Regions from separate parts of the Planococcus alpniumensis genome, predicted to be linked through region 2. Evidence: riboswitches for the same ligand, from Rfam matches in the RefSeq annotation. Region 2 holds a riboswitch; each other region holds the start of a gene.
What was found. A riboswitch is a leader RNA that binds a small molecule or an ion and turns the genes downstream of it on or off. The one in region 2 is predicted to bind thiamine pyrophosphate.

Region 1: linked by a shared signal. The riboswitch ahead of G3255_RS16775 (acetylornithine deacetylase) and the one ahead of G3255_RS08925 (ABC transporter substrate-binding protein) in region 2 are both predicted to bind thiamine pyrophosphate.
Region 3: linked by a shared signal. The riboswitch ahead of G3255_RS09465 (YkoF family thiamine/hydroxymethylpyrimidine-binding protein) and the one ahead of G3255_RS08925 (ABC transporter substrate-binding protein) in region 2 are both predicted to bind thiamine pyrophosphate.
Region 4: linked by a shared signal. The riboswitch ahead of thiT (energy-coupled thiamine transporter ThiT) and the one ahead of G3255_RS08925 (ABC transporter substrate-binding protein) in region 2 are both predicted to bind thiamine pyrophosphate.

The regions. Positions count from the first base shown of each region.
Region 1 is NZ_JAAMTH010000001.1:3,311,031-3,317,174, reverse strand. It holds gene G3255_RS16790 (thiazole synthase) at 1-61, shown strand, start outside; gene G3255_RS16785 (MoeB/ThiF family adenylyltransferase) at 58-1,077, shown strand; gene G3255_RS16780 (halocin C8 precursor-like protein) at 1,461-2,234, shown strand; TPP riboswitch at 2,666-2,769, shown strand; gene G3255_RS16775 (acetylornithine deacetylase) at 2,842-4,167, shown strand; gene tenA (thiaminase II) at 4,180-4,854, shown strand; gene G3255_RS16765 (ABC transporter ATP-binding protein) at 4,847-5,626, shown strand; gene G3255_RS16760 (ABC transporter permease) at 5,642-6,144, shown strand, end outside.
Region 2 is NZ_JAAMTH010000001.1:1,741,638-1,747,781, reverse strand. It holds gene G3255_RS08945 (alpha/beta fold hydrolase) at 1-283, shown strand, start outside; gene G3255_RS08940 (ABC transporter ATP-binding protein) at 374-1,117, opposite strand; gene G3255_RS08935 (ABC transporter permease) at 1,110-1,871, opposite strand; gene G3255_RS08930 (thiamine-binding protein) at 1,877-2,170, opposite strand; gene G3255_RS08925 (ABC transporter substrate-binding protein) at 2,170-3,177, opposite strand; TPP riboswitch at 3,306-3,415, opposite strand; gene G3255_RS08920 (putative quinol monooxygenase) at 3,513-3,809, opposite strand; gene G3255_RS08915 (MarR family winged helix-turn-helix transcriptional regulator) at 3,839-4,267, opposite strand; gene G3255_RS08910 (nitroreductase family protein) at 4,374-5,018, opposite strand; gene G3255_RS08905 (GNAT family N-acetyltransferase) at 5,178-5,714, opposite strand; gene G3255_RS08900 (M3 family oligoendopeptidase) at 5,867-6,144, shown strand, end outside.
Region 3 is NZ_JAAMTH010000001.1:1,844,872-1,851,015, forward strand. It holds gene G3255_RS09445 (hypothetical protein) at 1-588, opposite strand, end outside; gene citZ (citrate synthase) at 1,066-2,181, shown strand; gene G3255_RS09455 (protein adenylyltransferase SelO) at 2,340-3,800, shown strand; gene G3255_RS09460 (hypothetical protein) at 3,864-4,076, opposite strand; TPP riboswitch at 4,259-4,363, shown strand; gene G3255_RS09465 (YkoF family thiamine/hydroxymethylpyrimidine-binding protein) at 4,444-5,049, shown strand; gene G3255_RS09470 (ECF transporter S component) at 5,042-5,623, shown strand; gene G3255_RS09475 (ABC transporter ATP-binding protein) at 5,610-6,144, shown strand, end outside.
Region 4 is NZ_JAAMTH010000001.1:1,046,291-1,052,434, reverse strand. It holds gene map (type I methionyl aminopeptidase) at 3-755, opposite strand; gene thiT (energy-coupled thiamine transporter ThiT) at 916-1,491, opposite strand; TPP riboswitch at 1,587-1,686, opposite strand; gene G3255_RS05265 (M20 family metallopeptidase) at 1,826-2,908, shown strand; gene yxzF (small protein YxzF) at 2,973-3,122, shown strand; gene G3255_RS05255 (SGNH/GDSL hydrolase family protein) at 3,185-4,126, opposite strand; gene G3255_RS05250 (aminopeptidase) at 4,139-5,362, opposite strand; gene G3255_RS05245 (DEAD/DEAH box helicase) at 5,362-6,144, opposite strand, start outside.

The DNA.
Region 1 (6,144 bases), 1.6 Mb from region 2:
TATACCGATAAGGCGATATGCTACGCCGAGTAGTCCGGTGGAAGAGATGAGCCACAAGTGAACGAAAGATACTCACGACAGGAACTTTTCGAACCGATTGGGATAGCGGGACAAAAGAAATTAAAGAAGAAGCATGTTTTAATTGTCGGTGCAGGAGCATTAGGTGCCGGCAGTGCAGAAATGCTGGTTAGAGCAGGGATAGGAAAACTCACCATCGTTGACCGGGATTATGTGGAATGGAGCAATCTTCAGCGACAACAGCTATATACGGAAAAGGATGCAGAACAACGAATTCCAAAAGCGGTAGCAGCTAAGAGCCGTTTAATGCTGGTCAATTCTGATGTAGAGATTATTAGTCATACCATGGATGTTTCAGTGAAAGAAATGACAACGCTGGTAAATGGGGTCGATTTGATTTTAGATGCGAGTGATAATTTCGATATCAGAATGATCATAAATGACATCTCTCAAAAAGAACGAATTCCTTGGATTTATAGTGCCTGTGTAGGCAGTTATGGACTCTCTTATACAATTGTTCCAGATAGCACACCATGTTTAAATTGTCTGCTTGAGGCTGTGCCCATGGAAGGATTGACCTGTGATACTGTTGGCATCATCAGTCCCGCTGTTCAAATGGTTCTTTCAATCCAGATAGCAGAGGCACTGAAAATTTTAGTGGAAGATTCAACTCAGTTAAGGAAAAAGCTTATCTCATTCGACCTCTGGAAAAACCATTACTCATCTATTGATGTGGGGAAGTTATGGGACAAGGATTGTCCTTCTTGTGGAAAAAATCGGACATACCCTTATCTTTCTTACTCGTCCCAGTTAAAAACTGCTGTTTTATGCGGAAGAGACACCGTTCAAATCCGGCCTCCTCATCCAGTGGATAGAGATTTAGGAAAGCTGAGCACAGTTTTATCGAAGCTTGGAAGGGAAGTCTTTCGTAATCCCTATTTGCTCTCTTTTACAACGAGCGACTGTCGTCTAGTTGTTTTTAATGACGGCCGTGTTTTAATCCACGGCACAAAGAGCATCGACAAAGCTAAAAGTTTATATCACCGATATTTAAGCTAATGTTTTTTTAAAAATATTTTCGTCTGATTGGACTGAACTACTCTAACTTTTTGAAGCCAGGATATTAATAATCCATTTAGACAGGTTCTTTTTATAAAGAGATGAATACTTTAAAAGAACTAGAGCTCAAACTTAAGAAATTGAAATAATAATGAAAAAGTAAATTTTATGTAAATTATCTATTAAATTTGGGTATTTATTGATTTTAATTGTTTATATAATCTCTAATTGGAAATCAAAGGAATGACGGAAGAAAAAGGAGGGAGGACGATGTTTGATTCAGGGATTGAATTAGGGGTTGTACTGTTTCTGTTTATTTATGCCTTGGTTGTTTCTTTCATGCTCATTTCAAAAAAAAGAAAAAACTAAGAGGAATATTCATTATGTCAATCAAACCTTTTGAAAAAGTTCTGATGCTAGCAATAGCAGCTATTCTCATTGTCTCTTCTGCATTTAGTTCCGTAGGTGCTGTCAATGCTGAAACTTCAATGTTTGAAAAAGGAACATCGAATGTCGAGCAAAATGAGTTTAATCAAATCAGAAATGCGTTAAAAAATACAGAAGAGTATCAGGCATACAAAGAGAACACCAAAATTAACTCAATTTCAAAAGGTGACATAATTATCAACACAGTAGATGGTTCCAAAGGCGATATTGCATATATTGAATTCGTGTTTGGAGGACTTGCGAAAACAAGTGATAACCTCGCATACGTTCAATTCACATATGATGTAAAAAATGGGGATATACTGACGAATCAAGCGGTCTATGCAGAAAATATAGACCAAGGAAAAATACGCATCAATGCCTTCTATAACTTGGACGGGAATCAAACCGAAATTTACGACATTACCGTCGATACAGCAGGGACGATTTTTGACGAAAAGGGTTTGATGCTTAGCCACGATGATTTTGTCGCTTCTGCAGAACATAAGATTCAGCAGGCTGGAAAGAACGCAGACGAATTTGGAGCTTATGCTTCTTTTTGTGAATATGCAGTTGGGGCTCTGTGCGGTACCGGTGGAGGCGTGTTGTGTTATGCTGCAGCGGGTGCTCTGGGAATCACTACCGGGATTGGCGGTTTAGGCTTAGCGGCTGTCTGTGCTTTGATAGGCAGTGTCGGCTGTACAGCTGCGACAGATCAAATTTGTAATTGATCCGTTCCAAAGTAGTTGAATACAACAAAGAAAGAGTAGCAGATGCTACTCTTTTTGAGGGGTACCGAAGCTCAAACGCTTCCATCTCCTTTTACGAGCGCCTTTATTTTTAAAATTAGTCAGCAATCTTCACTTTTAGCCAATATATTTAAGGAGAAATAATAATGAAAGTTCGAAATGGAACTTTAAATTAGAAAGTGCTTTTGTGTATATAAGTCAATTATAAAATACAAAATGTGCAAAAGAAAAAACAAACTACAATACATCGAGTTTAAAGTGATAGCTTTTATAAAATGAAAGCGCAGCGGATTCGGTTCGATTTATTGTTACAGTTTCTTGTCTCATATAAATAATGACAGTAGAGTGAAGTGACCGGTTGTAATTATTTAATCCTTATGATAGAACTAAAGTAACAATAAAACTTCATTGCACAATTGCTCTAGGGGAGCTGTTTAAAGCTGAGAAAGACATTCGTCTTGACCCTTATTCACCTGATCTAGTTAATACTAGCGGAGGGAAGAGATGGCAGAAGAATTTTGTCTCCACATGAGGCTTAACCTTTTATAGTCATTTACACTTCTTTCCTATGGGAAAGAAGTGTTTTTTTGTGGAGGAAATCATATCGAAAGGAGAATTAAACTTCTTGCAAAACAATCAGTTGCTTCAAGTAATCAAAGAAATCGAGTTAAAAAAAGATGAATTGATTGATCTTACTAAACAACTTATCTCTTTTCAAACTCCGGCACCGCCTGCTCGCAACACAGCTGAAGCACAAGGGTGGATTGAACAGTATTTAGTAAGCCAAGCATTTGCAACAGATCGATGGGATGTGTATCCGGGAGATCCAAACATCGTTGGTGTGAAAAAAGGGACTGAAAGAAAGTCTTTTCAAAGCTTGATCATCAATGGACATATTGATGTGGCCGAAGTGAGGCCGGAAGAAGTATGGAAAACGGATCCCTTCACGGCGGAAGTTGTAAACGATCGAATTATAGGCCGAGGTGTTGCCGATATGAAGGGAGGGATGGCTGCTGCGTTATTTGTCCTTAAACTTTTTCATGAACAAGGCATCGAATTGCCGGGCGACCTTATTTTTCAATCAGTTATAGGAGAAGAGGTTGGTGAAGCTGGCACCCTGCAGTGTTGCGAAAGGGGCTACCAGGCGGATTTTGCGGTTGTAGTTGATACAAGTGATCTGCAGATCCAAGGGCAGGGCGGGGTGATCACCGGTTGGGTGGTCATTAAAGATCCGAAAGTTTATCATGATGCCATGCGCAGGCAGATGATTCACGCAGGTGGCGGTCTTTCGCAAGGAGCAAGCGCTATTGAAAAAATGATGATTATCATTGAAAGTCTGCAGAAGTTAGAGCGTCATTGGGCGGTTTCAAAAAGCTATCCGGGTTATCCTCCAGGAACAAATACGATTAATCCGGCTGTGATTGAAGGAGGAAGGCATGCCGCTTTTATCGCGGACGAGTGCCGGCTCTGGATCACCGTACATTTTTATCCGAATGAGTCCTATGAAACTGTAAGCAAAGAAATTGAAGAACATCTTTTAAATGCTGCAAAAGCGGATTCTTGGCTAAAAGAACATCCACCCACTTTTATATGGGGTGGGCATTCAATGATAGAAGATAGAGGCGAGGTCTTTCCAGCTTTTGAAGTGAATCCGGAACATACAGGCGTAAAGACTTTAGCAGCTTCACACCAACATTTATTTTCAGAAAAGGCTGTTATTGGTGTGTCCGCGACTGTTACCGATGGCGGGTGGCTTGCGGAAGCAGGCATCCCGACAGTCGTATATGGACCGGGGCAGTTGATAGAAGCCCATAGCGTTCACGAGTCCATTGAGATACAAGAATTGGTGAATTTCTCTAAAGTTATGGCGTATTTTATTTTTACTTGGTGCCATACGAAAAAGCAGGCAGAGTGAGGAGCGATCAACGTGAAATTTAGCGAAAAATTACATACAACCCTTCAACCCATTTGGAGAAACAACCATAATCACCCTTTTGTAGTCGAAATGGGGAAGGGGTCTCTTGATAAAGAAAAGTTTCGGTTCTTCATGGTTCAAGATTATCTTTACTTAATCGAGTATGCAAAGTTGTTTGCGATTGGTGCCACCAAGTCACAGGATGTTAAAACAATGGGACAATTTGCCAAGTTACTGGATGCCACTATGAACGAAGAGATGGCATTGCACCGCCAGTATGCGGAACGTTTTGGGATTAGCGCAAAGGAACTGGAGGAAGCATCCCCCTCCCCTGTGACACTTGCTTATACCCATTATATGCTTCACGTGGGACAGAGCGGCAGTGTAAGTGAATTGGTAGCAGCATTGCTTCCATGTACATGGAGTTACCGTGAAATCGGCAGAGAGCTTGCGGCCATTCCAGGTGCAGCCGATCACCCACTATATGGTGAGTGGATCCGAATGTATAGTTCAGAGGAGTTTGGCCAAACAGCGCAGTGGTGCATCGATTTGCTGGACGAATTGACGGCCGGCAAACCAGAAAATGAACTAGTAAAGCTTGAAGAAATCTTTTTGACTACTACGAGGTTTGAATATTTATTTTGGGATATGGCTTATCACAAAACGATGTGGCCTGTAAGTGAGTAAGGCGTTGTTGGAAGTCAATAACTTAAATTTTCATTATGGGAAAGAAGAAATTTTTAAAGATTTGTCTTTTTCGATTCAAAACCAAGAGTTTATAAGTGTGGTCGGTCCAAGTGGGTCAGGGAAAACGACATTATTCAGATTGCTGTTGGGGTTGGAAGAACCAACTAAGGGGGATTTGCTCCTCAGGGGTCAGGCCATTAAATTACGCGATGGAAACATAGGTTATGTGCCGCAAAAAGACCTTCTAATACCTTGGCGCACCATTATTGATAATGTCATTCTGCCGCTAGAACTAAAGGGGATTCATAAGAAAGAGGCTTATAAAAAAGCTGCACCTCTTTTTGTTTCATTTGGATTAGACGGAACAGAAACGTTATTTCCGAGTATGCTTTCGGGCGGAATGAAGCAAAGGGTCTCCTTTATGCGGGCCTACTTAACTGGAGCAGATATTTTGCTGCTTGATGAACCCTTCAGTGCACTTGATGCGATTTCCAGATTAGCCATGCAAGAATGGTTATTGGAACAATGGAAATTATTGAAGAAGACTATCATTTTGATTACGCACGATCTGGATGAAGCATTGCTTATGTCAGACCGTATTTTTGTTACTACCCTTCCGCCGATGACAAAATTGAAAGAAGTGCAGATCTCCCTTAGCAGACCTAGAACGATGGAGGATGTCATGAACGATTCATCTCTTCTTTCAGCCAAAAGGGAGTTGATTCAGCAATTTCGCAAGGAAGGTGAAATTTTTGATAAAAGAATCAAGTGAGCGGGCTAAAATGTTATGAAACGGTTCATTGAACAATATTACTTACTGTCTATGGGCGTCTTTCTATTATTTCTATTGACTTGGGAATTTATTGCAAAAACCATAGACCGCGCCTTTGTTCTTCCTTCGCCTATACAAGTGGGTGTGCGGCTTTGGGAGCTAAGGGAAACACTGCTTCTCGTGCATATGCCGGCGACAGTTTCAATTATTGTAGTGGGGCTTATTCTTTCAGTATTGCTCGGTGTAGGACTGGCTTCTTGGATGTTTTGGAATAAAACGGCTGAACGCGCTTTTTATCCCTTGCTAATCGCATCTCAGACAATTCCAATCATCGCTCTAGCCCCTATTTTTGTTTTATGGTTTGGCTATACGATGTGGAGTAAAGTGGCAGTTACGGTATTAATAACTTTTTTCCCCATCACCGTCAATACATTTGATGGTTTAAACTCTGCAAGCAAAGAACTTCGGGAATTAATGTTGACTATGGGCGCAACGAAAAAAGAGATTTTTCTAAAGCT
Region 2 (6,144 bases):
AACGTATGAAACCATCTGGAAGGAAATCATACGATTCCGCCTCGATGCATCGTATGGGCATTTCCATAAACCTTCGCTGTTTGCTGCAGGGGAAAAAGAATCTCGTGCCATAATCGCTTCCATCAAAATTGCGCCTGTTGTCATGCCAAACGCTATTGGAATATTGATCCCAGGAGCCCGTCATGATTGGCCCATTCAGCAGGCCACAGAATTCAATCGCCTCTTGAGGAAATGGATAACGACAAACTTGGACGAAAAGGAATTCTTGCCTCCGCCCAATTAAGTGCAGGGGTATACTGTTGAAAAAACTATCGGTGAAGCGCAAAAGGGCATATAAATGGCCGTCGAGATTTCTCGACGGCCTGGATCGTTATTATTTTGGTGCGGCTTTTTTCAATACTTTATAAATATCTTTTTTGTATTGCAGAAACTCTTCTGTCAGGATGATGTCTTGTGCTCTCGGCCTCGCGAATCCTACGTTAAATTCAGCAACAACGTGCGCAGGTTTTTCCGATAATACCAGGATGCGGTCTGCGAGAAACAAAGCTTCTTCTATATTATGCGTGACGAAAAGAATCGAGCGTTTATTGTGCTGCCAAATATCAAGCAGCCATTTCTGCATTTCCGAACGAGTGAATTCATCGAGTGCTGAAAACGGCTCGTCCAGCAAAATGAGCGGCTGCGGGCTCAACAGGCTGCGGATAAAGGCGGCGCGTTGCTTCATGCCGCCTGACAATTGGTGTGGATATGATTGCTCGTATCCTGCCAGTCCTGCTTTTCCCATCATTTCTACGGCCGCTTGCTGATCTTTACGTCCTACGATCTCAGCCCCTAATAAGACATTGTCCAGCACTGTGCGCCACGGAAGCAGTGACGGGCTTTGCGGCATATAGCTGACGGAGCCTTTTTGGCCGTTTATGTTCTCGCCGCCCAATAGAATGGTTCCTGCATCTGGTTCATACAGCCCGCCGATCAAATGAAATAATGTGCTTTTTCCGCTGCCGGAAGGGCCGAGCACGGCGACAAATTCTTCTTCCTGGATTTGCAGCGACAGCTCTTTTATCACTTCGGCCCCGTCAAAGCTTTTGGTCAATTGCTCGATTACCAGTTCAGCCATTCGCATCTCCTCCCCCGCTCGTTTTCCAGCGGATGACCCGCTTTTCGAGTAACACAATCGCTGCAAAGAATATCATGCTTAAACACATGATCAACAAGATCGCGACAAAAACTTGCGTCGTCCGGAACGACGACGAGGCGAGCGTCATATAGACGCCGATGCCTTCCTGCGCTCCGAGCCATTCGGAAATGACGGCGCCCATGACGCTGTAGGTCGCCGCAATTTTCAATCCTGAAAAGATCGACGGCATCGCATGCGGCCATTCGAGCTTCCAAAAGATCTGGCGTCTGTTAGCTCCTGCCATTTTCATATAGTGCAGCAACTCGCCGCTCGTCTGCCTGAACCCGTCAAGTGCCGCGATGGTGATCGGGAAAAAGCACACGAGAATGATGATGATCAGTTTTGGCAATAAGCCAAAGCCGAACCAAATGACCAATAGCGGCGCCAACACGATGATCGGGATATTTTGCGATAAAATCAGCAAAGGATAAAAAGTCTCCCGCAGTTTCGGCACGAGATGAAGAATCATCGCGACGCCAAGGCCGATCGACGATCCGATGAAAAAGCCGAGGATCGACAACCGGATCGTCGCAAATAAATGCCCGCTGTAGTTTGGCCAACTTTTTACCGCTTCTACCCCGATCTGATAAGGGGTCGGCAATAGCCAGTCCGGCACTTCAAACAGCGGCACCAGCACTTGCCAGATGATCAATAAAAGGATGAGGACCAGAACCGGTCTCCATCCTTTTTGCATAATCTTCACGGCCGGTATTTCTCCGTCAATTTATCCATCGATGCGCCGCTCGGCTGATACAGCACTTTGATTTGGGAGATGACGTTCGGGCTGCCGTTTTCGATCATCGCCTCGTTCATTTCCTCGACGATCGAAAACAACTGCGTCAGATCCCCTTCCATCGTCGTCTCCAATGGATTGACTTGGTAAGGGACACCTGACTTTTCAATGACGGCGATGGCTTTATCTACATACGGAATGACGTCTTCCCCGTTTTTCGTTTTCGGGATGATTTGAATACTTAATAATGCGTTGCCCATCAGTTTTCCTCCTCCGGTAAAAATTCATTGGTGTACGCCTGCTCGACGTCCAATTCCTCATCCAGTAATCCATTGTCGAACATCCAGGCAGCGTAATCCGCCCATACTTGCTCTTGTTGTTCGCCGAATTTCGCTGCATCGTCCTGATATTTCGGCGACAGCCATTTCTGGCTCGCTTTCACCAGTTCCGGATCCAAATCCGGGACCGATTCGATGAGGATGTCCGCTGCTTGTTCCGGCTCATCGATGGCGAATTCATAGCCTTGCGACACTGCTTTGGTGAATGCACGGACGGTTTCCGGATCTTCTGCAATCATGTTTTCATTGGTCATCAGGATAGGGGTATAATAATCCAGTTTCTCCGAGTAATCCGTCAAATACTGCATGTTCAATTCGTCGCCGCGCAGTTCAGCTTCAATGCCCGTCCAGCCGTAATAGATCCACGCAAAATCGATGTCGCGTTCGACCGCCGTGAAAAAGTCGCTATTGCCGATATTGACGATGTCGACGTTTTCCACATCGGCCCCTTCCTGTTCCATGATGGACCCAAGCACCGCTTTTTCGACTGGCGCTCCCCAGCCGCCGTAAGTTTTTCCTTCGTAATCGCTCGGCGACTCGATCTCTTTGTCTTTAGGTGAGGCAAATCCGGACGTGTTGTGCTGGATGAGCGCCGCGATTGAGACGATCGGAATGCCCTGCACTCTCGCTTCCGTCAAGCTTTCCTGTGCGCCGATGCCGAATTCCGCCTGGGTGGAAGCCACCAATTGATTGGCGCCCGCTTCACCCGGCAAGATGATCTCGACATCGAGCCCTTGCTCTTCAAAATAGCCCTTTTGCTGTGCCACATACAATCCGGTGTGATTTGTGTTAGGCGTCCAATCCAAGACCATTGTCACTTCTTGTAATTCCTGCTGTTCATTTGCCACATCGCTTCCCGGATTTTGCGCTTCGTCTGTGCATGCCGCCAGCAGCAATACCGGTGCAATGGCAATCGTCCATTTTTTCATATTGTTTCCCCCTCTGAATGAATTCATAAAAGATGATTTCAGGAGCTGAGTCAGGGGACATATCCAATTGCGGATACAAAAAAGCGCCCAAGGTTATAGAAACCTTGGGCGCATATCATCGCAGAATAGACCGATTTGAATATGTTCCCTCCGCTGGTATTAGCCAGTTCAGGTTCCAAGGGTCAATATCTCACGGATATTCTCTCAATCGGCAACACCGATTCCCCCACATGTGTTTTATGAAATTAGCATTTGTCTTTCAAGGTCTATATTGTCACAGTTCACCGAGATGTTCAAGCTCTGTCTGGCATCTCGTTTGAATAAACAAGCTTTCCTTACATTGGAACAGCTTCACCGCTGTAAACTTTGAGTTCGATCGGCGCACTCATGAATTCGGCCGCTTTTTTAGAGAATGCCGTGAAATGCTCGCTCGTGTTATGAGCTTCAATCGCTTGCGCATCTTTCCATACTTCTACCATTGTGAAATGGCCTTCCTGCTCGACCGATTTCATTAAATCGTATTGGACATTGCCTGGTTCTTGACGCGATGCTTCGATCAGGATCTTGCTTTCGTTTAAAAAGGCTTGTTCCTGGTCAGGTTTCACTTGTAAATGTGCGTGAATAATCATCATTTCATTTCGCCATCCTTTAATTTAGTTTTTTAATAATCGACAATATTGTCTTGCATGCGTTGGAGCATATCGCTAAGCGCATTCACTTCGTCAGTGGTGAAGTCGTTTAGCATTTGCTTGACGAAGCCCATATTCTCTTTCCGGTATTCGATGATGCGCTCGCGGCCTTCATCGGTCAGGCTGACAAAAATCACGCGATTGTCTTCTGGATTTCTGCGCTTCGTGACCATGCCGCTCGCTTCAAGCTGTTTCAAGTGGCGCGTAACCGCGGCACTATCGATATTGACCAATTTTTGAAGCGTCGACTGGTTGATCTCTTCTACCTTATAAAGTTGGGACAATAATTCATAGCGCGATGCACTGATGCCTGTGCAACGCTCGAACTTCGGGCTGATTTGATTGGTCAGGCCCTTAAACTGATGCAGCACTTGTTCCTGCTTTGAAAATGAACACGGCATAAAAAGACCTCCTAAATGATCGGTGAAGTCAATTGATAGCTGTGCCCACTATTCATTGACCAGTCAAATATAATACATAAATCCCGAATACTCAAGGTCAGCTGGTTTAGCTCCAGGTCGTGGTCGTTTCGACCGGCAAGCGGTATGACTGGAAGCCTTCACTCGCGGCTTTACCGATCGTGAGAAGCATGACTGGCACATAACGCTCTTGGTCCAGGCCGAACGTTGCAGCGATTTTTTCCTTGTCGTAGCCACCGATCGGGTTGGTGTCGTAGCCGAATGCACGGGCAACGAGCATCAATTGCATGGACACAAGTCCTGAGTCCAATAGCACGATGTCTTTCATTTGCTCACTCGACATGCCTTCATACAAAGGTTTGAAGTAGCCGACTTGGAATTCTTTTACTTCTTCTGGCATATAACCGAGTTCTACGGCTTTTCCGTAAATTTCTTCTGCGTACTCAATGTTGTTGAGGTCGCCGAACACGGCGATGACAGCTGATGCACTCATCACTTTTTCCAAGTTGAACGATGCCAGCGGCGCTAGCTTTTCTTTTCCTTCTGCACTGTCGATAACGACAAAACGCCAAGGCTGCATATTGATGGAAGATGGTGCCGTGGATGCCTGTTCCAGGATTTCGGTCATTTCCTCGCGGCTGATTTTCACATCCGGATCGTATTGCTTAATGGAACGGCGCCCATTGACGATTTCATTGAAATCATTGGTTTTTTTGTTTTGTAATGTGTTCATCTTAATTGCTCCTTTTTCTACCCTAATAGTTTTGAGAGATATTAATTGACCCCTCATTAATTGATGCCTCACATAATATAAACCCGTTAAAGAAAAAATGCAACCAGAAAGTTTCAAGGGATTTTTTATCCACAAAAAAAGAAAGGCTTCTGCAGCCTTTCATGTTTTTGCAGTCATATAATCTCTTCGGATAATTGCCATGATGATTTCGTCTGAAAACATCCCGTTGTAATGGAGCGCTTCCCGCAAGACCCCTTCTCTTTTGAAGCCGTTCTTTTCATAAGCGCGTATGCCCCGCTCATTATGGCTGAACACTTCCAATTGCAGGCGGTTGAGTTTAAGCTCGTTGAAGACAAATTTCAGCACCAGCTCGATCGCTTCTGTGCCATAGCCTTTCCCCGTCAGTGCCATCGCATTCATGGTGATCCTGAACCCCGCACTTTGGTTGCCCAGATCAATATCCAGCACCGACAACTCGCCGATCATTTGATCCGTTGCGTTCAAACAGATCGTAAAATCGTAGCGCGAGTCGTCCTGCTGGATCTGTTCGATATGGTCTTTGATTTGCTCGACCGAAAATCTTGCTTTTGTTCCGGTCATGTAGCGAATTTCTTCGTCTTCGGTATGGTTCAAGAACAGCTGTGCATCTTCTGCCTCTACTGGCCTCAAGTATATCCGTTCATTGATTAGCTTCATGGGTTTCCTCCAATTTAAGATTATTATCTAATTCATTTTCAATACGGCCACGGGAGCACGGAATTTTCAAATCATTTCGACTTCTCTTATTCATTGCTGTAAACTAAAACAGAACACGCGTTTCTATCCGGAATACCGAAAGGAGAAATTCAATGAACACCACAACCTACCCCGAGCATTGGAACTTGGATGCTTTATTTAATGGCAAGAGCAACTCGCCTGAATTTTTTCAATTAATGGAGCAGACGAAAAGCCAGATTCAAGAGCTGTCTGAACTGATTGATTCCATCAATTCGAAAAGTTTTTCCATCGAGAAAATGTTGGTGGAAAACTTAAATGGCTTTGGAATCGTCCAGCTATCGCTTTCGCAGATGAGCTCGTTTGTCACGTGCCTGCTGGCAGAAAGTCCGAAAGACTCCCAAGTATTGAT
Region 3 (6,144 bases), 100 kb from region 2:
TGCTTGCCTCATGACGTACAGCTCGCTCAAAGTGTGGATCACATGGCGGAATGTCCCTGTAAGATATGGCGCAGAAAAACTGTCTTCCTTTTTCGCCAAGACAAACGGCAAGGTTTTCAAAAATAAATCTGTCGAACCTTCCTGTCCGCGCCGAACCATCGTGCTGTGGACCTGGCAGAAGTATGTTTGCCAACATTGATAGCTATCACTTTTGTCCAGCTCCTGCCATTCGGCGTGACGGCGGATGTCCATGTTCTGCTTGAAATGTTCAATCGCCTGGCCAATAACGAAAGCAATCAAGGGAATGGTATCATCTCCTGATATTTCAATTCCGATGATGCTTTTGACGCCAAACGGATGATGGACGGCTTTCTTGCCGTCAAATTCATCATCGATAATTCCGTATTCAGTGAAGATCGCATGACTGAAATCTTTGCGTTCACTATAAAAGAAAAGAAGCTCAATTTTATCTTTGAAATTAAACGGTTTATAAGCTGTTTTTGCTGTTTTCACCATAGCGGGAATATCAATTTCTTGCTCCCCATCCATCAATTCAATATAGCGGATCCCTTGTTCCGTAGTTTTCAATGGTTTAACTCCTTCTCTGTATGTCCATCTTCCTTCATTTTTCAAGTCATTCCATTCTCATATGGTTAGCCTTATTATATGAAAAATCTTTTCCATATTACAAGTACATACAAGTAAGAGATTTTTCCCTTTTTCCGCAAGGTGTAAACATTTACTCTGCTAAATCTTGTTAGCGTTTCCGCTTTCATCCTTGTGAATTCCCTATCTGCTTAAATACGCCATTTGAAACGGATCAATTAGCAGCATACAATGGTTCAGCGCATCAATTAACTGCCTCAAGACGTATTTCTGTGTTTCAGCCCAACAACTCCTGCCATTTGCTTATATCCTGTAAACTTGCATAATAATCAGTTAAATTATGTCGAGAAAGAGCGGTTTTTATTTTTAGAACCGAATGAAAGCGCTTTAAAACGTAGTAGCTAAAGCCCTTCAAAGCCCTCGACTGGCAACTACAACGATTAAAAAGGAGAGATTTACATGACATCATCAAAAGGTTTAGAAGGTGTAGTCGCAACACAATCGGCGATCAGCTCGATCATCGATGATACCCTTACATACGTCGGCTACAACATCGATGACCTGGCGGACAACGCCAGCTTCGAAGAAGTGATTTACCTGTTGTGGCACCAGCGTTTGCCGAAGGCGGACGAACTAGCGGAGCTGAAACAGCAGCTTGCTGACAACATGGCAGTGCCGCAAGCGGTGCTCGACCACTTCAAGACATACGACATCAAGCACGTCCACCCAATGGCGGCACTCCGTACAGCGGTCTCTATGCTTGGCCTCTTTGACGAAGAAGCAGAAGTCATGGAAGACGCAGCGAACTACCGCAAAGCCATCAAAATCCAGGCGAAGATCTCGACGCTCGTGACGGCATTCGGCCGCATCCGCGCCGGCAAAGAACCGATCCAACCGAAAACGGATTACAGCTTCGCGGCAAACTTCCTGTACATGCTGTCTGGCGAAGAGCCAAAAGACATCGAAGTCGAAGCGTTCAATAAAGCGCTTGTACTTCACGCTGACCACGAACTGAACGCTTCGACGTTCACGGCGCGTGTCGCAGTTGCGACTTTGTCCGACGTCTATTCCGGCGTAACCGCTGCAATCGGCGCCTTGAAAGGCCCGCTGCACGGCGGCGCCAACGAGCAAGTCATGAAAATGCTCACAGAAATCGGCTCTGTCGACAACGTCGAGCCGGTCATCAAAGAAAAACTGGCGAACAAAGAGAAAATCATGGGCTTCGGCCACCGCGTCTACCAAAAAGGCGACCCGCGTGCAAAACATTTGCGCGAAATGTCGCAAAAGCTCACAGAGCTTCGCGGCGAATCGAAATGGTATGACATGTCCGTGAAAATCGAAGAATTGGTGACCAGCGAAAAACCGCTTCCGCCAAACGTCGATTTCTATTCGGCTTCGGTCTATCACTCGTTGAACATCGAGCATGACTTGTTCACGCCGATCTTCGCGGTATCCCGTGCGTCGGGCTGGCTCGCGCACATCCTGGAGCAATACTCGAACAACCGCTTGATCCGCCCGCGTGCGGAATACATCGGGCCTGGCATGCAAACCTACGTGCCGGTTGAAGAACGTTAATAGGAATTCCGAAAGCTTGAGCCTCACCTTTAGATAGGTGAGCAGCTCAAGCTTTTCTATTTCCACAAGCCAGTCTCATATATTTGTTTCATGTTTTTCATTGTGGCTATAATAACAGAAAAGAGTTGCACGAAAAATTGACATTAGGAGGCGCTCCCATGAACTACACAGATATCGGCTGGAAATTGCAGAACAGTTACGCTGGCCTGCCGAAAACCTTATATGCCCCGATGGAAGCCAACCCGGTTGTATCGCCAAAGCTGGTCATCGCAAACAAATCACTGGCCACAACACTTGGCCTAAATACCGAGCAGTTGTATAGCTCCGACTCGCTAGAGATTTTTGCGGGTAATCGATTCCCCGAGGGTAGCTTCCCGCTCGCCCAAGCCTATGCAGGCCATCAATTCGGCCAATTTACGATGCTCGGCGATGGCCGTGCCATCCTAATCGGCGAACAGCATACACCGGATGGCGAGATTTTCGATATCCAATTGAAAGGCGCCGGCGTCACGCCCTTTTCGAGAAGCGGAGATGGCCGCGCGGCACTCGGTCCCATGCTGCGGGAATACATTATCAGTGAAGGCATGCACGCGCTCGGGATTCCATCGAGCAGAAGCCTGGCAGTCGTATTGACAGGAGAAAAAATCCAGCGCTACTCCGCAGAGTCTGGAGCGATCCTGACACGGGTGGCTTCGAGCCATATCCGTGTCGGCACTTTTCAGTTCGCCGCGAAATATCGCTCGACTGAAGATTTAAAAGCTTTGGCGGATTACACGATCAAACGGCATTTCCCAGACATCACGGGGCCTGACCGCTACATCGAATTATTCCGCCAAACCGCGCAACAGCAAGCTTCACTCATCACGAAATGGCAGCTCGCAGGATTCGTCCACGGGGTCATGAACACGGACAATATGGCGATCAGCGGTGAAACAATCGACTACGGGCCATGCGCTTTTCTGGACCGCTACGATGAGTCCGCGGTCTTTAGCTCAATCGATGCCGGCGGCCGTTATGCTTATCGCAACCAGCCGCTCGTCGGAGGATGGAATTTAGCTCGTTTTGCGGAATCTCTGTTTCCACTGTTAAATGAGATTCCTGAAAAACAAGCCTTGGCGTCTCTCCAAGGGGCGCTCGAGGAATATGTCAGTTTGCAAAAAAACTTGTATTTGGCAGGCATGCGCGAAAAACTCGGCTTGTTTACCGAAATGCCAGAAGATGAACAACTGATAGATGCGTTGCTGGAATTGATGCAAGAAAAGCAAGCGGATTATACCAATACATTCCGTTCCTTGACTTTCGACGCAGTAGAAGAGCCCCAACTGGCAAACGATCTGGATTTCAAAGCTTGGCACAGCCGCTATAAAGCCCGCCAACAGCAAGAAGGCCGCTCAGCACACGAAATCCTGGAAATGATGAAAAGCCGGAATCCGGCTGTCATCCCGCGCAATCACCGCGTGGAAGCGGCACTCGAAGCTGCAGCGCAAGGCGATTATCAGGTAATGGAAAAACTATTGGAGATCCTCCGGAATCCATATGCCCATTCCGAAGAGCAACTGCCCTATACGGCCCCGCCACCGCCTTCAACGCCGCCATACCAGACCTATTGCGGCACATAAAGTTTAAAAATCCCCTGCCTTTTCTTCGGCAGGGGATTTTCTTGCTGGCGCTTGTCAGTTCGATCACTGGCCGTCTGTGACTTCATTAACACTGACCATTTTGACTTCGTCCATCTTGAATTGGTAATACGTATCGTTGTCGCCGATAAATTCGCGGAAATCATCCGCATCCAAACCGCTGACCGCTTGTTTCGGGGTATCAGCTTCGACGGTGCTGACCGCCTCGACGCCTGCGCCGAAATGATAAACGACGCGGAATTTTTTTGTTGATGCCATAGTTATTGGATTCCTCCTCAAATGCTTGTCTGCTTTAGGTTTACCCGATTTTTTAGGGAGTATTCACCTCAGCCATCATTTTCTCATTCTCGATGAAAATAGTAGAATCCCTTTACTTGGGAAAGTATTTGACTTACACTTTAGCCATCGGGAAAACCCGACACTTAAAACCGCATACCGTTTTTCTGCACTGGGGGTGCATATTTTGCTGAGATGAGAGCTTTCGCTCCGATCCCTTATGACTCGATCAGGTTAGGACCTGCGTGAGGAAGTGCGGTGACTTTCCGACATGACTACGAAATATGGAATAGTGGCTGCATCTTCACGGATGCGGCTTTTTTGTGCATATTTTTAGGAGGGATTCCATATGGAACCATATTCATGCGGCACCAGCCCGATCGTAGGATTTCGCTTTTCCTTACATCCGATGAGCGGAAATTTTATCAGTATCATCAAAAGTGCGTTGAAGGACACCGATACATCCCATGTCTGGATGCAAACCGACGACGTCTCCACCGTCATCCGAGGCAAACAACAGCATGTTTTCAATGTCGCGAAAGCGCTGACGCTTCATGCCGCGAAAACGAAAGAACACATTGCCCTGTCCGGCACCTTTTCAGCTGGCTGTCCAGGTGATACAGCGGGTGATGCGTATTTGGACGCCCCCGATGAACCGGCAAACGAAGACGCCAGCAAGCAATACGTTTCATCCCAATTCGCCCTTTATCCGATGAACAATCCCGATTATATGGAAGTTATCTACCGCGAAGTGGAACGTGCCAAAGAGTTCGGTGTGTGGAATGATTCCATGCATTATGCTAGCGGCATCCACGGGGATATCCATGAGGTCTTTGCTTTTTACGAAACGAGCTTTTCCAGCGCGCGCTCCGCTAAACACCCCCACCTCGTGATGACTGTATCCATGAGCATCAACAGTCCTTCACACAAAACAGGCGGTGAAGATCATGCTTAAGGAATGGAAACTGAAAGAAATTGTCCTCATGTCATTATTTGGCGTCGTGTTCGGCATTGTTTACTTGCTCTTTTTGCACATTGGCAACTTATGGGCAGGCGTCATCGGGCCGCTCGCTTATGAATGGATGTTCGGCATCTGGTTTATCGTCTCCATCATTTCGATGTATATTATCAGAAAGCCTGGCGCTGCTTTATTACCAGAAATCTTGGCCGCAGCTATCGAAGTGATGCTCGGCAATGCGATCGGCCCGAGGCTTATCCTATCAGGCATCATTCAAGGCCTCGGAGCAGAAGCAGCGTTCGCGCTGACTCGTTACCGGCATTTCCATGTTGGCATCTTGATGCTTGCAGGTGCTGGTGCTGGAGTTTTCAGTTTTGTTTACGGCTATTTCCTATCGGGCTATGCTGCATTGGATCCTTCTTTCGTCGCCTTGATGTTCACACTTCGCGTCGCAAGCGGTGCGATCATTGCCGGCATCGGCGGCAAATATATCGCCGATTCACTGCTCGCAACTGGATCACTACGGGGCTATGCTATCGCTAAGGCGGAAAAAGGCGATGTCCGTGCTTAATCCGGTTTTTCAATTAGACAACTTCAGCTTTCGCTTTCCGGAGTCAGTAGAACCGACCTTACGCCATATTACGCTCGCAATCCATGCGCAAGAACGGGTGGTCATTACAGGGCCAAGTGGATGCGGAAAGTCCACGCTTCTCTATGTGCTGAACCGGCTGTACCCGCATAATTGCGATGGCCAAGTTTCTGGCACCGTCAGGATCTTCGGGCGTACATCACAAGAATACGAACCTGGTGAAGCCAACCGGAAAGTCGCAACGGTTTTTCAAGATCCCGACAGCCAATTTTGCATGCCGACGGTCGAAGAAGAACTGGCGTTCACTCTGGAGAATCTTCAAGTGCCCCGGGAAGAGATGCCAAAACGCATCGACCGGATTTTGCGCATGACGGGCCTGGACGATATTCGCCATGGTTCCATTCAAACCTTCTCAGGCGGGATGAAACAACGCATCGCCACAGCTTGCGCCTTGATTATGGAGCCTGACTGTTTGTTGCTCGATGAACCTCTCGCCCATCTCG
Region 4 (6,144 bases), 700 kb from region 2:
TTTTATTTTTCGAGTTTCGTCAGCAGGATCGGTTCGCCTTTTGTGACGAGTACGGTATGTTCGATCTGTGCGACGAGCGATTGGTCCGGCGTGATGAAGGTCCAGCCGTCGCCTGATTCGATGATATGTTCAGCCTTTTGGGAAATAAACGGCTCGACTGCGAGCACCATGCCTTCTTTCAAGATCGTCGTTTCCCATGCATCGTAATAATTAAGGATATATTGCGGTGCTTCGTGAAGCGATTTCCCGACGCCATGACCTGTCAGGTTCTTGATGACGAACAAGCCCTGGTCTTTCGCTTCGCGTTCGACTGCCTTGCCGATCTGGTTCAGCTTGGCACCGGCTTTCACTTTCATCATGGCACGTTCGAATGCGGATTCCGCCGCTTGGCAAAGCTTTTCTTTCGCTTCGTGCCCTTCACCGACCACGAATGAAATGCCGGTGTCCGCGAAATACTCCCCAAATGATCCGGACACGTCAATATTGACAATATCGCCGTCATTGATAACGCGCTTTCCTGGAATGCCGTGCGCCACTTCTTCGTTAACGCTGATGCATGTATAGCCCGGGAAATCATATTCCGATTTCGGAGCAGAGACGCCGCCCCATTCTTTGAACAGGCGTCCGCCCAGTTCATCGAGTTCTTTCGTCGTGATGCCGGGCTTCACGGCCGCTTTCATTGTTTCGCGGATTTCCGCCACCATCTGTCCGGCTTTTTTCAATCCTTCAATATCTTTTTCATTAGTCGCTATCATACTGACCCTTCTTTCAAACTATTCTATTTGAGCATTATAACATAGAATAAGCCGGTCTCGCCTCTCCTACCGTTCGGTATTTTACCATAAATACCCAAATTAAACATAATCAATTGATTTAACAATCTAAAAAAAACCGCCTATCGATAGGCGGCTTTCATCATGCGTCTGGCTGTGTCAAACGCGGGGCTGTGATAAACAGTAGTGAGCAAACAATCGCCGCGACAATCGCAACAGGAATCATATAGGTAGCGTTATAAACCGCTGAATAGATGAAGACGTTGCCATCAGCAAACATGCCGAAGAACAAGATCCCCGTAATAACATGGATGACATAGCGGAGAAATGAACCGATCAAGACACCGAGTGCGACCATGACAATGATTTTCCCGGTCTTTTTCGCCTTCACAGCTTCCAAGTAACGGCCGCGCACCATTGCGGCCAAGCCGACGACGCCATATGCCAGCAAATAATCCAAAATGACTTGCATGACGACAAAGCCAAACGACAGCGGCGCAACCGAGATGAAACCTGTGACAATCTGCAGTAAGCCGACTAGAAGCCCCGTGACGACACCGGCTGCGATGCCTCTCCGGAAAGCCATCAGCACGATCGGAATCATGACCAAGCTGACCGATCCCCCTTGCGGCATGCGAAAGGCGATAAAATCCAATACAAAGCCGAGAGCTGCAAAAATCGCAATTTCGACCATTAACAATACGCGTTTATTTCTCATTCAAACTGCCTCCTTTTGGATTTGCACATCACCAGAAGGGCCGTTTTTTCAGAACAACAAAAACGGCGCCAGGACAGATCCTGGCGCCGCTTGGGCCGGTTTTCCATCCACATCCCTGCGCAAGCATTAACTTGCAGGTTCGAAGGGTAAGAACTTAATCGTTCACTCTCAGCCAAAGCTCCCCTTGTGGTGTATACAATTATTCCGCTATTATGTGTATTGTACACAACGAAAACTTGGCTTGCAAGGCCGTTTCAGCCAACCGGATTAGGGTAGTTAAGAACTAGCAAACTTTGTGGAAGGTGGTGGAGGCAGTTTGAAAACTGCCGGGTCAATGATTGATTTATTGAAGAGTTTGATTAAAATCGAAAGCGATACAAAAGAAGGGGCGAATGAAGCCTTGATGTTCTGTTCAGAATGGCTTAAAGAGCGAGGTGAAGAAGTCGTAGTCCATGATAACGACGGCTACCTCATGCTGACAGCAGCCAAAGGACAAGGCGCAGAAAAGATCATCTGGAATGGCCATGTCGACGTCGTGCCGGGACATAAAGAACAGTTCTCTCCAATCGAAGAAGGCGACAAACTTTATGGCCGCGGCTCGGCGGACATGAAAGCAGGCGTCGCCGCGATGATGCAGGCATTTGTTGACCTTGATGCTGCCGCCTTGCCGCGCGAAGTGCATCTACACATCGTCACCGATGAAGAGATCGGCGGGCGCAACACGTCGAAGTGGCTGGTCGATCAAGGCCATTACGGCGATTTTGTCATTTGCGGCGAGCCAACCCATTTGAAGATCGGTTTGCAATCGAAAGGTATTCTTCGAATGGATTTGACGTTCAAAGGTAAGCCTGCCCACGGCTCACGCCCGTGGGAAGGCATCAACGCCATCGAATCGGCGATGAAATTCCATGCCGGCATGAAAGATTTACCGTTCCGCAAAGAATCGACGGACTACTATGAGCAACCTTCCGTCAACTTGCCGATCATCAATGCAGGCGATCGCTATAACGTCGTACCGGAAATCTGCAAGATGTCCTACGATATCCGCTTCATGCCCGGGCAGGACAAAGACGAGATCGTCCGCCAGATGGAACAGCTGGCCGAAACACTCGATGTCGACATGGAATTCAAAGCGAGCGGCTCGACCCCTGCTTTGACGACGACGGACGACCATCCGTACATCCAGACCTTGATGAAGGCCGTCGAGTCGACGCTGTCGGAACAGCCGGTGCTGTTCGGCCAGCACGGTGCTGCCGACACCCGTTACTATGCCGAGAAAATCGGCGGACAAGGCGCCATCGAATTCGGGCCGAGCGGAGACGACTGGCACGGCAACGCCGAATACGTCTCCATTTCAAGCGTCCATTCCTACAAGGATATTTTGATCGCGCACGCCATCGCTCCCACCGATGTTTAATAAAGGCTGAAATCGGGAAAACTTTATTAAACCTCAATACGAAAAAATGAATGGAGCGATAAATATGGCTATTGGAAGAATTGTCAAATCTGCGATAAAATATGCGCCGATTGCTTACCCGATCATCCGTAAAGTGATGAACAACCGAAAAAAGAATAACGTAAATAATGAAAACGATACGCGCAACCGCAGCGACTCACGAAAAAGCCGCTGAACGATAAAAGGCCGGAGAAAATGATCCATTTTCTCCGGCCTTTTTTATAGGGTTCAATATTCTTAAATGAGCGGCAATGCCTGGCGGATCGCTAGATAATCCAGAGTCTTGCCGTCCGAAGGCTTGGTGGCAGAATCGTCACCTGAAGCGTCTTCAGAAGCGGGCTCTTCATCTGCCCCATCCGCTCCATCTGACGGCTCTTCCTGTTCCTGCATTTGCTGGATCTCTTCGAACGTTACAGGCGCCGGTTCAGGAAGTTCTGCATCCTCTACTTCCAACTCTCCCCCGTAATGCTCGAAGAATGCATTCGCCATCTCCTGGTAGCCATCCACGTTCGGATGGACGTCTCCAGAATTCGGGACGAGTTCCACCGCATCCTCACCGAAACGATCGGCTACATCGACAAATGTTACGCCTGCCTGTTCCGCTTCCTGTTTCAGAATAGCGTTTAGTAGCTCCAGCTGCTTCGCTGTGCCTTGCTTTTGGCTATCCCGTGCATGCGGATAAGCGAAATAATAGCCCATTACGTAGACATCTGCTGAAGGCGCAAGCTCCTCCAGCTCAGAAAGGATCTTTTCCACATTTTTACGGGCCGCATTCAGCGCATAATCTGCCGGGATCTCCTCAAAGCTCAAAGCCCCTTCAGCGGCATTTGCTTGCACAAGGCGCAGCAAATCATTCGCGCCGGCAGAAACCGTGATGATGTTCGCTGAGCCCAGCAGCTCTTTTGCTTCATCCGACTCGATGCTTTCCAAGACATCACTTGTGGTGAATCCAGGAAAAGCCAAGTCTTTCGAATAGAACGCAAGCGGCTGATTGCGTGTCAATTCCTGTGCAATCAAATCCGCATAGCCGCTGTCGATTGCCCGGTTCGGCGTCTGGCCTGCCGCCAGTGAATCGCCGATCGCCACATAAGCCGCCGGCACTTGCGGCTCTGCATATACCGTATTTCCGGCTGCCGCAAGCAATAGCCCTGCCGCTACCGCACTTGCTGTCTTCTTCATCTGCTCACCTCGTTAGAATGCCCAATTTCCTTTTCGGAAAATCGCTTCGGTTTTGCCGTCTTCCGTAATACCGTCGATATCCATCTCGCTCGAGCCGATCATGAAATCTTCATGGACGATCGATGTATTCAATCCGTAATTCTCCAATTGATCGCGCTCTAAGTCTTTTCCGCCTTCGAGACATGTCGGGTAGGAATCCCCGATCGCTAAATGGTTTGATGCATTTTCGTCGAATAAAGTGTTGTAGAACAAAATGCCGGAAGCCGAAATCGGCGATTCAACCGGGACAAGCGCCACTTCCCCAAGATATGCTGCGCCTTCGTCAGCTGAAATCAATTCATCCAGCAGTTCTTGCCCGACTTCCGCTTGCGCTTTTGTGATACGGCCGTTTTCAAAGCCCAAAGTGAAGCCATCGATGATATTGCCTTGATAGACGAGCGGCTTCGTGTTGCGCACGGTGCCTTCGACTTCCAGTTTGGCCGGCACGGTATAGACTTCCTCGGTCGGCATATTGGCGATGAACGGCACATGGTCCGGTGTGCGGGAAGCGCCGCTCATCCAAATATGGCCATCTGGCAAGCCGATCGTCAAATCGGTGCCTGGCGCACGGTAATGCAATTTCCGGTAGCGCCGCTCGTTCAATGCGGCTGCACGCCGTTCCAAGTTGGCGATATGGTCTTGCCATAATGCGACTGCGTCACCGTCTCCGATGCGCACGGTCTGGAAAATCGCTTGCCATAAAGCGGCCATCTGATCCTCTTCGTCCGGAAACACTTTTTGTGCCCATTTTTCAGAAGGGATCGCGACGATCGACCAAGCGATCTTATCGGATCCAACAGCCTGTCGGTAGCGTTCCAATGCTTTTCCTGCAGATTTCTGGGCATCGCTCAGGCGTTTTGCCGGAATACCGGTCAGTAAGTCCGGGTCTTCCGCATCGATCCACAGGAATGCTCCTTTATGGTCGATGATGGCGTCGCGCTGTTTGACGACCCAATCCGGAAATTCGTGGAACGCCGCGTCCGGTGCCATTTCGTAATGCGTTCGTGTAACTGATTCGTCAGAGAACGCGATATGGACTTGCTTAGCGCCAGCCTCATAGGCTTTCTCAACCACCAAGCGCGTGAATTCCACGGTATCCGTCGTCGTCGCAATCAACAGCTCCTGCCCCGGCTGGACATTGACGCCAAAACGGACGGTCAATTCCGCATATTGCGCTAACTTTTCCTGAAAGCTCATTATTTTTTCCCCTTTTCTGAAACGGTTTTGCTGTTGCCTTCCACCAATTCGCCGCCATGCATGATTTTCTGCACCGGCTTGTTGGGCAATTCTTTCGTCAGTTTCTTATAATGCTTTTCATCCGCATAAGCCAGAAGCGTCAATACTTCACCATCGGCTCCCGCACGCCCGGTTCTGCCGGAACGGTGCAAATACTGCTCCAAAGTCATGGGTGCATCAACGTGAATCACATGCGTCAATTGGTCAATATCAAGTCCGCGCGCTGCCACTTCGGTCGCAATCAAGACAGCCGTGTCGCCTTTGCGGAAATCGTCCAATGCTTTCTTGCGTTCTTCTTTTTTCATTTCGGAATGCAAAGTCGCGATTTTTGCGTCGCGGAATTTCAGTTTGCTTTCCTTCATCAGCACTTGGTCCAAGTTATTGACGAACGCCAAGCCCTTGATGCCTTCCATATGCGACAGGCTGCGGAGCAAATCGGTTTTGTCGCGTTCATCGACTTTGACGAACGAATGCGTCACTTTGCCTTGCTTCGGCAAATCTTCGGCGGATACTTGCAGCCGGGTCGGATGTTTCATCAAGCGTTCCGCCACCAATTCGATTTCCTCTGTAATGGTCGCTGATACCAACACCAGCTGGCGATCTTGCTGCGTTTTTTCAATGAGGTCCTTCATGATGCCACGGTGTTCACGCGCCATCAATTGGTCGCCTTCATCGAGTACCATGATGCGCACTTCATGCATCTTGAGTTTTTTCGTCTTGACCAGTTCATTCAAGCGGCCAGG